DNA from 3 places in the Enterococcus sp. UD-01 genome. Region 1 is predicted to be linked to each of the others. Evidence: predicted binding sites of a transcription regulator. Region 1 holds the regulator's gene; each other region holds the start of a gene.

The links. The regulator LexA, encoded in region 1, represses DNA repair genes until DNA is damaged. The targets are predictions, from matches to a motif close to CNAACANNTGTTNG.
Region 2: a site for LexA is predicted at 4,345-4,358, ahead of ABH902_RS05980 (replication-associated recombination protein A). Genes of this name have one in related genera too.
Region 3: a site for LexA is predicted at 3,266-3,279, ahead of ruvA (Holliday junction branch migration protein RuvA). Genes of this name have one in related genera too.

Annotation. Positions count from the first base shown of each region.
Region 1 is NZ_JBIYEU010000001.1:235,038-240,638, forward strand. It holds gene ABH902_RS01235 (thymidylate synthase) at 1-694, shown strand, start outside; gene ABH902_RS01240 (dihydrofolate reductase) at 712-1,218, shown strand; gene ABH902_RS01245 (alpha/beta fold hydrolase) at 1,233-2,042, shown strand; gene lexA (transcriptional repressor LexA) at 2,117-2,746, opposite strand; gene ABH902_RS01255 (DUF896 family protein) at 2,967-3,209, shown strand; gene tkt (transketolase) at 3,308-5,302, shown strand.
Region 2 is NZ_JBIYEU010000005.1:18,741-24,341, reverse strand. It holds gene ABH902_RS06010 (RelA/SpoT family protein) at 1-515, opposite strand, end outside; gene ABH902_RS06005 (deoxyribose-phosphate aldolase) at 715-1,368, opposite strand; gene ABH902_RS06000 (16S rRNA (uracil(1498)-N(3))-methyltransferase) at 1,382-2,131, opposite strand; gene prmA (50S ribosomal protein L11 methyltransferase) at 2,133-3,080, opposite strand; gene ABH902_RS05990 (DUF3013 family protein) at 3,096-3,581, opposite strand; partial or broken gene ABH902_RS05985 (DNA-3-methyladenine glycosylase) at 3,517-4,216, opposite strand; gene ABH902_RS05980 (replication-associated recombination protein A) at 4,405-5,601, shown strand, end outside.
Region 3 is NZ_JBIYEU010000028.1:11,724-17,324, reverse strand. It holds gene ABH902_RS15485 (oleate hydratase) at 1-724, opposite strand, end outside; gene ABH902_RS15480 (TetR/AcrR family transcriptional regulator) at 839-1,408, opposite strand; gene ruvB (Holliday junction branch migration DNA helicase RuvB) at 1,577-2,587, opposite strand; gene ruvA (Holliday junction branch migration protein RuvA) at 2,601-3,209, opposite strand; gene ABH902_RS15465 (peptide ABC transporter substrate-binding protein) at 3,373-5,040, opposite strand; gene msrB (peptide-methionine (R)-S-oxide reductase MsrB) at 5,195-5,601, opposite strand, start outside.

The sequences.
Region 1 (5,601 bases):
ATTTGAACGATATATTAAAAGTGCTGATTATCAAGGACCAGATATGACTGATTTTGGTCGCCGCGTGCTGGTGGATGAGGAATTTAAAGAAAGCTATGAGCATGAACATAAAAAGTTCTGTGATGCGATTCTGAATGACGAGGCTTTTGCAGCAAAATATGGCGAATTAGGTAATATTTACGGGGCGCAGTGGCGCCATTGGGAAACCAAGGACGGCAGCTTTATTGATCAACTGCAGAATGTCATAGAGATGATCAAAAAAACACCGGATTCACGTCGTTTAATCGTATCAGCTTGGAATCCCGAAGATGTGCCATCAATGGCTTTACCTCCTTGTCATACGATGTTCCAATTCTATGTGAATGACGGCAAATTGAGTTGTCAGCTGTATCAGCGCAGCGGCGATGTTTTTCTTGGCGTGCCGTTCAACATTGCTAGCTATGCCTTATTGACTCATTTAATTGCCCATGAAACTGGCTTGCAGGTTGGGGAATTTGTTCATACTTTAGGCGATGCACATTTATATATGAATCATGTAGAGCAAATGGAAGAGCAACTATCACGTGATATCCGCTCATTTCCTACTTTAACTTTAAATCAGGAAAAGCAGTCTGTTTTTGATTTTGAGATGGAAGATATTGTGATCGAAGGCTATGATCCGCATCCAGCTATAAAAGCACCGATTGCCGTTTAAATTGAAAGGAGTCGCTTATGTTAGCAGCTATTTGGGCGCAAGATGAAGAAGGAACCATTGGGAATAACAATCAGTTGCCTTGGTATTTACCAAATGATTTAAAATTTTTCAAACAAATGACCGAAAATAATACGATCGTAATGGGCAGAAAGACCTTTGAAGGAATGGGCGGCAGACCGCTACCTAATCGAAAAACAATTGTCTTAACTCGTGATCAACACTATACGGCTGAAGGTGTCGTAATCATGCATACGCTGGAGGAGATTCTAGCCTACGCCGAAGAGTTTACCGGCATTACCTTTATTGCGGGAGGTTCATTAATTTATGAGGAATTCCTTCCTTATTGTGATGTGCTGTATCGTACTTTGATTCATCATACGTTTGCCGGAGATACCAAATTCCCTAAAGTGGCTTGGGAGAACTGGACACTGATCAATCTCAGTGAAGGGGAGCAAGATGAAAAAAATACGTATGCGTATCAATTTGAAACCTACCAGCGAAAGATTACTGTAGAAGAACAATAGCAGGAGGCCTTTTTATGAAAATGGATATTTCTGGGCTGAAACTGAATTATGAAATTGTTGGACAGGGGAAACCACTAGTGTGTTTGCACGGCTTTGGTGTAGATCATCGTTTGATGTCCGCTTGTCTGGAGCCCAGCTTTTTTGAACAGAGCGGCTTCCAACGAATTTACGTAGATTTACCCGGAATGGGTCAGTCTACAAGTAGGACGGATCTTTGTGCAGATAAAATGATCGAAATTCTTCAAGCCTTTTTAAGAGAAGTCATTGGTACTACGAGCTATTCCTTAGTTGGAGAATCTTATGGCGGCTATTTGTCATTAGGTTTAGCGATGCAAGAAACTGATTGTATAGCCGGACTTTATCTGCTGTGTCCTTGTACGATTAGCAGACAGGCTGACAGAACACTTCCGCCCAAAGAACAACTCATTGTCTCTGATAAACTACAAGTATCAGCTTCTCAATGGGCTGACTATCAGAATTTTCTTCAGACTGCAGTGTTTGCAACAAGGGAAACCTGGGAGAACTATCAAAAAGCTATTTTACCCGGTATAAAATCAGTGGATCCAAAATTTTTATCTACGTATCAGTCAAAGGGTTACTCTTTCTCTAATGAAAAGCAGCTGCTTAATTTCTCATTAGATGTTCCAGTCAGCATTATTACAGGGAAACAAGATGATATTGTCGGTTATGCGGATGCCTTTCGTTTCATGAAGCAGTTTCATCGAGCCAGCTTCGCCGTTGTTGATGGTGCAGGGCATAATCTGCAAATAGAACAACCAGAAATTTTTCAACAAAACTTTATCGAATGGCTGAAAAAAATCTAATCATAAAAAGACCTTCCTTAAATTCATTCGCTAAAATGAGTTTAAGGAAGGTCTTTTTTTCTGAATGAGTACAATTAAATATGATTGCGGTACAAGCCAACAACTTTGCCTAATATACTTACATTATTCAAAATAATAGGTTCTAAAGCATCATTTTCAGGCTGTAGTCGGATATAGTCGCTTTCTTTAAAGAAACGTTTGCAGGTGGCTTCATCTTCGTCCGTCATAGCAATCACTATATCGCCGTTAGAAGCGGCACTTTGTTTGCGGACAATCACTTGATCACCGTCTAGAATCCCCGCATTAATCATACTTTCGCCTCGAATCGTCAGCATAAACAAAGAGTTTTCTTCAGACTGCAAGTCTGGTGGCAACGGGAAGAAATCCGAAGCTTCTTCAACAGCTAAAATTGGTTCACCAGCTGTAACGACCCCTAACATAGGGATCACAGTCGGACGTACGCCGATCTTTTCAAGTCCTTCAGGTGTTAGTTCAATGGCTCTAGGTTTTGTTGGGTCACGTAGAATGAGTCCTTTTTTCTCGAGACGAGCTAAATGTCCGTGAACGGTGGAAGTAGAGGAAAGATCCACTGCTTTTCCAATTTCCCGAACGGTCGGAGGATAGCCCTTAAGCTCTACTTGTTCATATATATATCTTAATACTTCGATTTGTCTAGTATCTGTACGCTTCACCAAAGCTCGCACCTTCTTTCAATTAATATATTCAGTGTACCATACAATTAAGCAGGAATCAAACAAGCGTTCGTGTTTTTTTGTCTTGAAACAAATTTGGGCGATGTATACAAAAGAGAACTGAAATTCCATTAAGAATATAGTTGTCTTTTTCCTATTCATCTTATAAGATAGACATGGAAGCAAACAAAAAAGACGTTTAAAAACGGACCTTTTAAAGGAGCGCTGATATATGTTATCATCAGAAAAAATGAGTCGTATCAATGAACTGGCTAAAAAAGCCAAGGAATCAGGATTATCTGATCAAGAAAAAGCGGAACAACAGAGATTGCGTCAAGAATATTTAGCTGCTTTTCGCGGTGGCATGAGACACCACATTGAAGGAATGAAAGTAGTTGATCCTAAAGGGAATGATGTGACACCAGATAAATTAAAGAAAATTCAAAAAGAAAAAGGCTTACACAACCGCAAATAATTTTAGTTGTTTTTACTAAAAGTAATTGCTTTCATAAACGATATGCGTTAAAATAAAGATAATAAAGGTAAAAAAAACCTAAATAGGAGATGATTTTTTTGTTCGATAACACTGATCAGTTAGGCGTTAATACCATTCGTACATTAAGTATTGATGCGATTCAAAAGGCGAATTCTGGACATCCCGGATTACCAATGGGAGCTGCTCCAATGGCATATGCTCTTTGGACAAAATATTTAAAGGTAAATCCTAAAACCTCTACCAACTGGGTAGATCGGGATCGTTTTATTCTTTCAGCAGGTCATGGCTCAGCAATGCTTTACAGTTTACTTCATTTATCGGGCTATAATGTTACGATCGATGATTTAAAGAGCTTCCGTCAATGGGACAGCAAAACTCCTGGACATCCTGAAGTTCATCATACAGATGGTGTGGAAGCAACAACGGGTCCATTAGGACAAGGAATCGCGATGGCTGTAGGTATGGCCATGGCTGAAGCCCATACAGCTGCAACCTATAACCGCGACAGCTTCCCTGTTATCGACCATTTTACTTACGCTTTATGTGGTGACGGCGATTTGATGGAAGGTGTTTCACAAGAAGCAAGTTCTATGGCCGGACATATGAAGCTTGGTAAACTGATCGTGTTATATGATTCAAATGATATCTCTTTGGACGGACCAACGTCAAAAGCATTTACTGAAAATGTTGGGGCGCGCTATGAAGCTTACGGCTGGCAACACATTTTAGTCAAAGACGGCAACGATTTAGAAGAAATCTCTCAAGCAATCGAAGCAGCAAAAGCAGAAACTGAAAAACCTACTTTAATCGAAGTGAAAACAGTGATCGGTTATGGTGCACCAAAAGAAGGCACTTCTTCTGTTCATGGCGCTCCAATTGGTGCAGATGGTATTACTGCGGCAAAAACTGTTTATGGCTGGGAATATCCAGATTTTACTGTGCCGGATGAAGTTGCTGCTCGCTTTAAAGAAACGATGATTGAAGAAGGCGAACAAGCAGAAAATAAATGGAACGAAATGTTCAAAAACTACGAACATGCACATCCTGAATTGGCTAAACAATTTAAGCAAGCTTTTGCAGACGAACTTCCTGAAAACTGGGATGCAGAATTACCAGTCTATGAAGTAGGTTCAAGTGCAGCAAGTCGTGTCACTAGTAAAGAAACCATTCAAGCTATTTCTAAGGCTGTACCAAGCTTCTGGGGTGGTTCTGCCGACTTATCTGCATCGAACAATACAATGGTAGCTGCTGAACAGGATTTTGAACCTGGCAATTATGCAGGTCGCAATATTTGGTTTGGCGTTCGTGAATTTGCCATGGCTGCAGCAATGAACGGTATTCAGCTTCACGGCGGAAGTCGGATTTACGGCGGAACTTTCTTCGTCTTTACAGACTACCTACGTCCAGCTGTTCGCTTGGCAGCTATTCAAAATACACCCGTAACCTATGTACTAACGCATGATTCGGTTGCAGTTGGTGAAGATGGTCCAACGCATGAACCAATTGAACAATTGGCAAGTATTCGCTGCATGCCGGGTGTACAAGTGATTCGTCCAGCTGACGGTAATGAAACCGTAGCGGCTTGGAAGATTGCAATGACAACTAAAGATGCTCCGACAGTCTTAGTATTAAGCCGTCAAAACCTGCCAGTAATTGAAGGCACCAAAGAAAAAGCGAGTGAGCTAGTTCAAAAAGGTGCTTACGTAATTTCACCTCAAAAAGGCGAACAACCGGAAGGAATTTTGATTGCTACAGGCTCAGAAGTTAATTTGGCAGTTCAAGCTCAAAAAGAATTAGCTGCTCAAGGCAAAGATGTATCTGTTGTATCAATGCCAAGCTTTGATTTATTTGAAAAACAATCAGCTGATTATAAAGAATCAGTTTTACCAAAAGCTGTAACAAAACGTGTAGCAATTGAAGCTGCTTCTCCATTTGGTTGGGAAAGATATATCGGAACCGAAGGAACAACTGTTACGATCGACCACTTTGGCGCATCAGCACCAGGCGATTTAATTCTAAAAGAATTTGGTTTTACTGTTGAAAACGTTGTAGCCAAATATACAAGTTTATAAAAAATAGAAAAGGAGATCCCTAATTTTAGCGGATTTCCTTTTTTATATAGTAAATAATCGGTGTAACGCTTTTGACATAATTGAAACAAATGAGACTATTTCATCGTATATCATAAAAATATTGAATAAATAGTAATTAAAGCCAAATTTGTAAAAAAATACAAATATATAAATACCTATAAGTAATTTTAATAATACATTTTAGATTATATTAAATAAAACAAACATTTCATAGGAGTTACGAGGGCTTTAAATTATAAATTTTTAAGTCTAAATAATTGTGATTCTTGATTAAACTC
Region 2 (5,601 bases), on a different contig from region 1:
GCGTAGATCTCCAGTGTTTCCTGAGCGATTCTGCGCTGTTTATCCTCACGTAGATGCTTTAACGTACGCATATTGTGCAGACGATCGGCCAGCTTTACCATAATAACCCGCAAGTCCTGAGCCATCGCCAACAGCATTTTGCGGTGATTCTCTGCTAGTTGTTCCTCATGTGATTTGTATTTTATTTTTCCTAATTTGGTCACACCATCCACCAGCATGGCTACATCGACACCGAATTCCTTCTTTAAATCCTCCAAAGTCACATCGGTGTCTTCAACGACGTCATGTAAAAAACCCGTCGCAATTGTATGCGGGTCCATCCGCAGCTCTGCTAAAATACCGGCTACCTGTATCGGATGAATAAAATAAGGCTCTCCCGACTGTCTAACTTGACCAGCATGCGCTTTTTCTGCATAATCACAGGCTTTCTGTACAAAAGCAACATGGTTTGGTGCCATATATTTGGACACTATTTTTATGACTCCGGGACCTGTCATGATTTCTTCTTTTGGCATGTTTCTCACTCCTTAAAACTGATCATCCGTTAATTCACTTGATTCTATGTTAAGCTTCCAAACTTACGATCTGCTCTGTTGGTTAAATTTTTATTGATTATGTATCTAAATCACTTATTTAAAAAAAGAAAAGTACCACTTGAAACAGTAGCACTTTCAACATACTCATTATACTAAAAAATCCCAGATTTTCAATTCCTCACGTCTGATCCATTTTTGTAATCAACGGTAGAATTTCCCGACCGTTGGCAATTCCGATCTGGGTTGCTCCTGCTTGAAATAAAAGCTCAATTTCCATCAAGGTCGGTGCTTTAACATTGACTTGAAAAAACATTGCCCGATTGCGTCCTGTATGAAACAAGCTCATATCAGCAATTGCTTGCTCCATTGTTAAATCCAGACCTAGTGAAAAGTGTCTTACCTGCTGTTTGCTTAGATCATTGATCAAATTCTTCTTTTGTGCTTCCGTAATTTTCCCGCTATCGATAAAATAACCCAGCACCCCATGTCCAAAAGAAAGCTGCTCTAATACCTGATAATTGGAATTCCCCCATTGAGCCAGCTGCTCTGGTCCCATGGTTACAAAAACATCGGTTGCTCCATCTTTATACAAGCGTCCCGTTTCAAATGCTTTTTTGGCTAAAGTTCCGGCACCTAATGGAAAATCAACAAAACTGCCAACATTGATTTTTGTCCCCGCTAAAAGCTGCTTTGCTCTTGCCACATTATAAGGCAAAACAAAGATTGAGCGAATCGGAAACTCCTTTAGAAACAGAATTTCTTCTTTAAATGCTTGATCACTCAATGACGAATCCACTAACATAATTGAAAGTCTTTCCAACTCTAACTCCATATATTGCCCCCGTTCACACTAATTCAAAATGATAGCTTACTGCACTTAACACGTATAATGGCGCAGTTTCAGCCCGTAAAATTCGCGGCCCCAATCCACAAATCTGCGCACCAGCTGCCTGAAATTGTACTATTTCATCCGGCGCAAAACCGCCTTCCGGTCCGAAAACAACCAAAAGCGACTCTCCAGCACTCATGTCTGCCAAAACAGAAGCAAAACGGCTGCGTTCCCCTTCTTTGGCAGATTCCTCATAGGCCACCAAGACCTGATCGTAACTAGAAAAAAGCGCGACAAGCTGCTGCCTATTCTCTAATAATACAACACTTGGCGCAAACTGACGATGTGATTGCTCAGCAGCTTCTGTTGCAATTTTATTGAAGCGTTCCGTCTTTTTGGTCATTTTTTTATGATCCCATTTAACCACAGAAGACTTCGCCGGAAAACCAATAAAGCGATGCGCTCCTAATTCCGTGCCTTTTTGTACCACCCATTCTAATTTGTCGCCCTTGGGCAGACCGCAGGCGATCGTGACCTGAACAGGTAATTCTTTTTCCGTCAATTCCTTGCGCAGCTCTTTTAAATAAACCGTGTCTTCTGTAATTTCTGTAATTTCAGCCACTATCGCTACTTGATCGATAAAAGCGAGATATACTTGCTCTTTTGGCGCCATTCGCATCACACGTACAATATGATGATAATTCTCACCCGTAATGATGTACTGCTTTTGTAACTGATAAGGTTCTTTTATAAAATAACGCTGCATCTTATTCTTCCTCAGTTTTCTTTAGAATAATGGCATACCAGTCTCCTTGCTGGAAAATTTGATCAACAAGGAAGCCTGTTTCTGTCAATTTTTCTAAAATCATCGCTTTTTTCTCTGCGATAATGCCCGAAATAATTAAGGTGCCATCGTTTTTCAATAACCGCCAAGCATCGTCAATCATTAAAACAATGATATCCGCTAAAATATTCGCTACAATTACGTCTGCTTCTATCGTTATGCCGTTTAACAGATCGTTGGCTGACACTTGAACATCTTCAGCGACTGGATTCATGTCCATATTTTCCTGAGCTGCATTAACAGCAACTTCATCAAGATCATAAGCATAAACCTGTTTCGCGCCTAAATACTTACTGGCAATACTCAATACGCCAGAACCAGTACCTACGTCCAGTAAAGTTTCCCCGCCGCGCAGCACAGTTTCCAGCGCCTGCAAAGTCAGACGTGTGGTCGGATGCGTTCCCGTTCCAAACGCCATACCCGGATCCAACGTAATAATTTTTTCCGCCGCGTCCTTGGCTTCATACTTTTCCCAGCTAGGGACAATTGTTAAAAAGCGTGTTACTCGTACGGGATGGTAATATTTTTTCCAGGCAGTCGCCCAGTCACTTTCAGCTACCTCACTGACAGTAACTTCATTTTTGCCAATGCTTAGGCCGAATTCCGGTAAATGACAGATACTTTCTTTGATAAATGGCAAAATTTCAGGTAAAAAGGTTGTTTCAGGAAAATAAGCCATCACCAAAGCGCCTTCTTTAATATGGGTAAACTGCTCCTTGTCTAAAATTTCGCCATAAAGATCGCTCTTAAAATTCTCCACATCCAACGCGTCTTCAATCGCTACTCCGCTGGCACCGGCTTCCATCATGATATTGGAAATTGCCTCAACTGCCTCACTGGCCGTTTCAACTTTCACTTCAGTCCACTTCACAGAATCACTTCCTTTCTAATAGCTCGGATAAGCGATATCAGGATCGCTATCGGCTGTGTGATATTTTTTTACGGCTGCATCAAACGCTTCATTTGACCAGTTCAATTCAAAAACTTCTTGTTCGTTGTCAGCTAAAAAATCAAGCAAATCACTTTGTCCTTCTGCCAATACCTCATTTAAATAATCTACAAAACCATCAAGCAGTGATTTTTTCAAGCCTTTTTTTCCTTCATAGGGAATTACAGCCAAAAAGTCCTCTTCATCAAAAACCGATTTTTCCGGATGATAAAACAATACGCCATCCTCAAACTCGATAATGTCCTCAGCAGAAACGGTTCCTGCAGCATCATCAATCTGCTCGTTTTCTTTATTTTCAGCGAAGAGGCGGAACACTACTTCAATGGTATGATTTTTAGTATCCCAGTCCAAGGCTACATCATATTCGGTTATTTTCTTGGTTAATTGTTGATCTAGATAAGTAAGCATGGTTGCTTTTTTCATTAATTTTCTTCCTTCCAGCCGAATGACTGTTGATCAATTTGACTTCGTTTTTGTTTTGAAATATAAGGATTTCCTGAAACCGCATATCTTAAAGGCAGATCGGTCCAAATGCCTTTGTTGGGAATGCCGATACGCGGTAAAGCTAAGATCTTTTTTGGGTACTTCCGTTTTTGCGGTACGATCCGCAACGAGCTGTTAAAAATAGATTGTCCATATAATTCTTTGGTAATGCCCATTGCCCGAACTAATTTTCCGGGACCATTGGAAAGTTCAAAGCCAATTCTGCCGTTGCGATTTTCAGCCATCTGCTCAACTCCGTGCACCGGCTCTATCGCACGAATCATCACTCCCTGTGGCTTGCCTTTTTCCTGTGTAACCATGTTTAGGATCAAATGCGTATGCATCGTATATAAATAAATCGTTCCCGGCTCATCATACATTGCTTTTAATCTGGGTGTATTACGTAAGCCAAAGCTGTGTGCTGCTTCATCCTCCGGTCCCAGATAAGCTTCCGCATCAACGATGTAGCCAGCAAGAATTCCCGCTTCTGTTGTATGTTCTAAATACATGCCCAATAAAAATTGCGCGATTTCTTCTGTTGATTTCGTATTAAAATAATTAATTGTTTCCCTCATTTTTTCACCACTTTCTATGATACACGAATCGAGGGCTTTTATCCATGAAATTAATTAACAATTAGGATGGATAAACACGGATTGGACTTCACTTTATCCTTTATTTTACTATTAACCTGCGACCAATGCAAACGTACGTTCAATATGATATAATGAGGTATACAGAAAGAAAAAAAGGAGGTCCAACGATGCAAAAACCGTTAGCTTATCGTATGCGACCACGCAATTTAGATGAAGTCGTTGGGCAAAAACAGCTGGTTGGTCCTGGAAAAATTATTCGTCGAATGGTTGAAGCCAAGATGCTTTCTTCGATGATTTTATACGGCCCTCCTGGTACTGGCAAAACCAGCATTGCCAGTGCGATCGCTGGTTCAACCAATTACGCCTTTCGGATGTTAAATGCCGCAACGGACACAAAAAAAGACCTGCAGATTGTCGCTGAAGAAGCCAAAATGAGCGGCACAGTCATTTTGTTATTAGATGAAATTCACCGACTGGATAAGACCAAACAGGATTTTTTATTGCCGCATTTAGAAAACGGCCGCATTATTATGATTGGCGCAACAACCGAAAATCCTTATATTACGATTAATCCGGCGATCCGTAGTCGAACGCAAATTTTTGAAGTTACTCCCTTATCTGAAACAGATATTAAAGAAGCCATTCAAGCTGCGTTATCCGATCAAGAACGTGGCTTAGGTAAGTACCCAGTAGTTTTAGAAGAGAATGCACTGCAGCATTTAGCGCGCGCAACCAACGGGGATTTACGCAGTGCCTTAAATGGTCTAGAGCTTGCAGTAAAGTCTACGCCGGAAGATGCCAATGGAAAAATTGTATTGACTTTGTCTGTGATAGAAGAGTGTGTTCAGAGAAAGGCCTTGACCCATGACAAAGACGGCGATGCCCATTATGATGTTATTTCTGCCTTTCAAAAATCCATACGCGGTAGTGACGTGGATGCGGCTTTGCATTATCTCGCCCGTTTAGTTGAAGCGGGCGATCTACCGATTATTTGTCGTCGGTTAATGGTCGTCGCCTATGAAGATATTGGCTTAGGAAATCCTGCTGCAGCTGCCCGTACGGTAACCGCTGTTCAGGCGGCTGAAAAACTAGGCTTTCCCGAAGCCCGAATTCCGTTAGCCGATGCAGTGATTGATTTATGCTTGTCGCCAAAATCCAATTCAGGAATCTCAGCGATTGATGCGGCATTAGCCGATATCCGTGAAGGAAAAGCAGGTGAAATCCCTAGTCATTTACGCGATAGTCATTATTCAGGCGCCAAAGCGTTGAATCGCGGCATAGGCTATCAATATCCCCACAGCTTTGAAAACGCCTGGGTCAAGCAACAATATTTGCCTGATAAAATTAAACATGCCCATTACTAC
Region 3 (5,601 bases), on a different contig from region 1:
CGCCTGCCAGTGTGTCGATTCGTGAAAATTCCAAAATCATGCGGTTCATATATCGACGGAATTCAAAGAGACTGCTCCATTTTTGAAAAGCAAAGGTTGTCTGCCACATATACCAAAAATTCGTTTCAAAAAAGTGCGGTCCAAACCAATCTTCGATGGTACAGTCATCCAAGCTTTCTTCAGAAGCCGCCAGCAGTTTCGTCATAGCCAGTCGATCTTCATGAGTAAAGCCCATCGTATGTGCATCGAGAATTTGCTGATTGCTGGTGACTAAACGCGCTTGTGCGTGTGTAGGATGCAAATGATCAAAATTTAAAATTTCTTCTGTCACGCTATGATTTGGCCAGTCAATAGACGGAATGCTGTCAAACAACTCCCAAAAATTTTCATAGGTTTCTTCATTCAGCATACGACCGCCGCGAGTGACAAAGCCCTTTTCATTGGTTCCAATACCGTCATTGCTGCCGCCAAGAATATCCAGGCCTTCAATGACATGGATATTTTTCCCACTAAAATTCGCATCACGAATCAAATAAGCCGCAGCAGACAAAGCAGCAATTCCGCCGCCAATCAGGTAGACCTGCTTATCGCCATAATAACGACTATTAATCTCTTCTTCTATTTTCGCTTCTTTGACTTCTTTCTTTTCAGCAGCCAACTTTTTAGCAAAAAAAGCGGCACCTAACAGACTAGCAGCGGCCAACCCAAGCTGTCTTTTTTTCATGAAAATCCCTCCGATTTATTCGTTAAAATCAGCGTACAACGATTATTCATAAAAGTCTTGTGATAGCCTTTTCAGCCTGTCCGCTTTTTAGACACTCTTCTCTATCTGTCACAACTAGTCATTTTCTTTTTGGTAAAGACGATAGGAAAAGAACTCTGTATCTTTTGCTAAACGAAATAGCTGTGTTGCAATTTCCAATGGCGATTCCTTATAGCCGTCTAATATCCAATTAATCAGCACGCCGCTGCAGCCATAGGAAAAAAAGCGTGCGTAGAATTCTTTGTCTTCTGGGAGAAGCTGCTTTTCTTCGTCCATTTCTTCAAATAAATTAATAAATAATTGATTCGTAATTGTAGAAAAACAGGCTCTTAATACGTCAGAATCTGAACTCACCGTATTATAGTAGAAATCACTTTTCGACTGAATGGCTTTTAGCATTTTCAATGCTTGTTCTTCCCAGTTATCAATGCTGACTTCCGTTAAATCCAAATAAATCAATGCATCATGGGTGTAAATCCAGCGCAGTAAGTCTTGCTTATCTGTGAAATGGTAATAAAAGGTTTGACGATTCAAGCCTACTTGTTTAGTAATATCCTGCACGCTGATTTTACTAAACAATTTTCGTTCGCATAAATCAATTAACGCTGCTGAGATTGCCTTTTTGGTAATTTGAGATTCACTCATACATTTGCCCTCACTTTTTTAGTTATGTTTATCATACCAAAAAACGAGCAGAAAATATAAACTCAAGGTATATTTTTACTGATTGTTAATGGTTTGGTTTACTCGAATGTTTCATCCCCAAAAAAAGAGGCTGTCTTCTTCCTTTACAGAAAGAAAACAACGTCTTTTTTATTCTTTATAGTAGGAATCATAACCAAAATGCTCGTAAGCCAACGGAGTTGCAATACGACCTCTAGGAGTTCTTTTGATAAAGCCTTTTTGAATTAGATACGGTTCATACATATCTTCTACTGTTTCCGTTTCTTCGCTGATGTTTACGGCTATCGTGCTTAAGCCTACAGGGCCGCCGCCGTACAATTCAATCATCGTTCTTAACAGCTTTTGATCAACATAGTCTAAGCCTTGATGATCCACCTGCAACAACGTAAGCGCCTGATCGGCAATGCTGGAATTAATGATTCCGTTTGACTGAACCTGAGCAAAATCACGAACCCGTTTCAATAAGCGGTTGGCAATTCGGGGAGTGCCGCGCGAACGCCGCGCAATTTCGTAGGCACCTTCTTCAATAATTTCCGTTTGAAAAATATCCGCAGAACGTAAGACGATCTCCTTTAAATCCTTCGTTTCATAATATTCCATATGTGAAATAATACCGAATCGATCTCTAAGCGGCGCAGACAGCATGCCGGCTCTGGTCGTAGCACCGATTAAAGTAAACGGCGGCAAGGGAAAATGCACTGGATGTGCTGTAGTGCCCTGACCGACCATAATGTCCACGTAAAAATCCTCCATCGCTGAATACAGCATTTCTTCAACAACACGAGGAAGTCGATGAATTTCATCAATAAATAAAACGTCGCCCGGTTCTAATTCATTTAAGATAGCCACCAAATCGCCGGCTCGTTCAATCGCCGGTCCGCTAGTCGTACGAATATTTACCTGCATTTCGTTGGCAATCACCATCGCCATGGTAGTTTTCCCCAGTCCCGGAGGTCCATACAACAAGGTATGATCTAAGGCTTCTTCTCGATTGCGGGCAGCTTCTATATAAATCGTCAATTCTTGCTTCACTTTGTCCTGACCGATGTATTGTTCAAGCGACTGCGGTCGCAGTGATTTTTCTAGCGATTCTTCGCCTTCACTGCTTTGCGCTGAAAGTAGTCTTTCATCTTCCATCATTAGCTGACCCTCCTTAGCGTTTCATCATTAGCTTCAAAGCGTTGCGCAAGTATTCGTCGGTTTTGAGTGTGCCTAATTCTTCCAGCTTAGGCGTAATGCGTTTTACTTCCTTCTCGCTGTAGCCGAGTGCGCTCAATGCTTCCAGTGCTTCAGTCAATGCTTGGTTGGCAGAATGAATCGTCGTTTGTGCCATGGCTTCAACCGCTGCATCAGAGGTTTCCAGCTCACCTAGCTTCCCTTTTAAATCCAAGACCATTTGCTGTGCCGTTTTTTTCCCCACGCCCGGAAACTTCGTCAGATATGCCGCATCTTCATTTTCAATCGCAAAAATCAACCCGCCGTGATCTTCCGAAGCCATAATTGCTAAGGCGCTTTTTGGTCCAATGCCGGAAACGCTGATTAATTTTAAAAATAATTGCTTTTCATCTAAATCACTAAAGCCATATAATGTATGCGCATCTTCACGAATAACTTGATGCAGATAAATTTTCACTTCCTGATCGACTTTTCCAGAATAGCGGTAAGGGTTTCCTACTGAGACTTGATACCCTATACCATTCGCTTCCACTACAATGTAATAAGGATTAATAAATGTTACTTTACCGATGATATACTCGTACATGCTTTCACCTTTCTCTGGCAAATCAGATTCCTCTGACTGCTCTCTTACGCTTTATGCGCACATATGTTTCTATTTTAGCACAAAATGAAGAAAACCAATAGCTAAAAAAGGCAATAAAACAAGCCAGTACGATTCTAAACTGCTCGTACCGACTTGTTGCTTTTTATTCAGAGATGTAGGTCCATTTGAAATCGTATCTAGCTCCTGCTCCGTGAGCAACGACCCCTTTGACTTTCTTATTACGCATATGAGCTTCTGCTTTTTGGTAAATAGGTGCTACACCCATTTCATCTATCAATAATTTTTCTGCTTTTACCATGTCTTCCCAGCGTTTTTCCGGATCTGAAGCATCTTTTTTGCCGGACGCTTCAACTAAAGCATCATAGTCTTTATTAGAGAAGCGCCCTCTATTATAAGAACTCCCCGTAATAAACAAATCGGTAAAGCTGCTAGGGTCAGCGTAATCAGCACCCCAACCGCCTACAAGGACGTCAAAATCGCCATTTTTTCCACGATCTAAACGAACCGCAAACGGTACGTTCGTAACCGTCACCTCTACACCATCCAGATTTTCCTGTACCGCTCCTTGAATGTATTCCATAATTTTCTTCGTGGAGTCAGTGTCATCGCCAAGAATATCAAATTTGAAGCTGTCGATGCCTAATTCCTTTTTAGCGGCTGCCCAATATTTTTGAGCCTGCTCTTTATCATAGTCAAGCAGGTTTTTATTTTCGTCCGCGAAATCTGTGTTGTCCTTTGGCGAATAAGACATACCAGCTGGAACTAATCCGGTTGAAGCAATTGAACCATCACCTAGAATTCGATCAACAATCGCATTGCGGTCAATAGAATAAGAGATTGCTTTTCTCAAGTTTGCATTAAGATATGGTGACTTTTTATCTCTTTGATTAAATTCGATATAAGAAGTACGCGCATCTTTTTCAATGACTAATTCTGGATCATCCGCCATTTGCTGCGCCAACTCGCCGCTCAAAATAACGTCATCTGCTTGATCATTTTGAAAAAGGTTCAGAGAAGTTGGAGCTTCTTTGACTACTTTAACTTCAATTTTTTCTAGTTTTACCGTGTCCTTATCCCAATATTGGTCGTTTTTAGTATAAGACCATTCGGTATCCGTTCCCGGACCGTCAAAATCTGTTAAGGTAAACGGACCATTATAGACAGAAGCCTCGCTTGTTGTTGCGTAATCTTTTCCTTTTCCTTCAACAATTTTTTTATTTTGCGGGAAAAATGAAGGGAACGCTAACAGATAATCAAAATACGGAGTTGCTTGCTCTAACGTTACTTCCAACTCATAGTCGCTGATGGCTTTAATCCCTAATTCATCCAACGGCTTTTTACCCGTGGTAACATCCGCACCATTTTTAATTAACTCAAACATAAATGCATATTCAGCGGCAATTTTCGGATCTGCCGTGCGCTGCCAGCCGTAAACATAATCTGCTGCTACAACGGGATCTCCATTAGACCATTTTGCTTCTTCTCTAAGCTGGAAGGTATATTTGGTACCATCCTCGCTTTTTTCAGCTAATTTTACAGCACCTGCCGGCTGCGGTTTACTTTTTTCATCCAAACGATACAGACCTTCATACACATTATTTAACGCTGAAAAACTGATTGTATTGGTTGCTACGGATAAATCTGCACTAGGCATTTCCTGTTGGACTACCAATTTAAATAATTGCTCCCCATTCGCTTTTGACTTTTTAGTACTACTATCTGTAGAAGTGGTTTTACCACCGCTGCCACAAGCTGCCAATAGTATCGTTGACGCCAAAACAACACTTACTAACTTTGTCATTTTCTTCATTTTTTCATCTCCTTCTCTTTTTAAACAAACTTTTCTTTTTGTTTTATTATTTATTTAATCATTTTATCATATTTGATTAAAAAGGGGAAAGCTTCTTTCTTAAATAGACAAAAAAACTTACCTAACCTTTTTAGGCTAGATAAGTTTTTGGGATTTATTCGAATAGACTTTTGTATTCGCCGTAGCCTTCTACTTCTAATTGGTCTACTGGTACAAATCGTAAAGCTGCTGCATTGATACAATACCGTAACCCGCCTTCAGCCTGCGGTCCATCGTTAAACACATGACCTAAATGTGAATCTGCTTCATTGCTGCGTACCTCCACACGGTGCATTCCTAAAGAAAAATCAGCCTTTTCCTTAACCCCGCGCTTTTGAATTGGCTGCGTAAATGAGGGCCAACCACAGCCGGCATCGTACTTATCAGTAGAGCTGAAAAGCGGTTCGCCGCTTACAATATCTACATAAATGCCTTCCTGATAAAAGTCATCATATTTACCGGTAAATGGTCGTTCAGTAGCATTTTCTTGGGTAACGGCGTATTCAATAGGCGACAATTTTT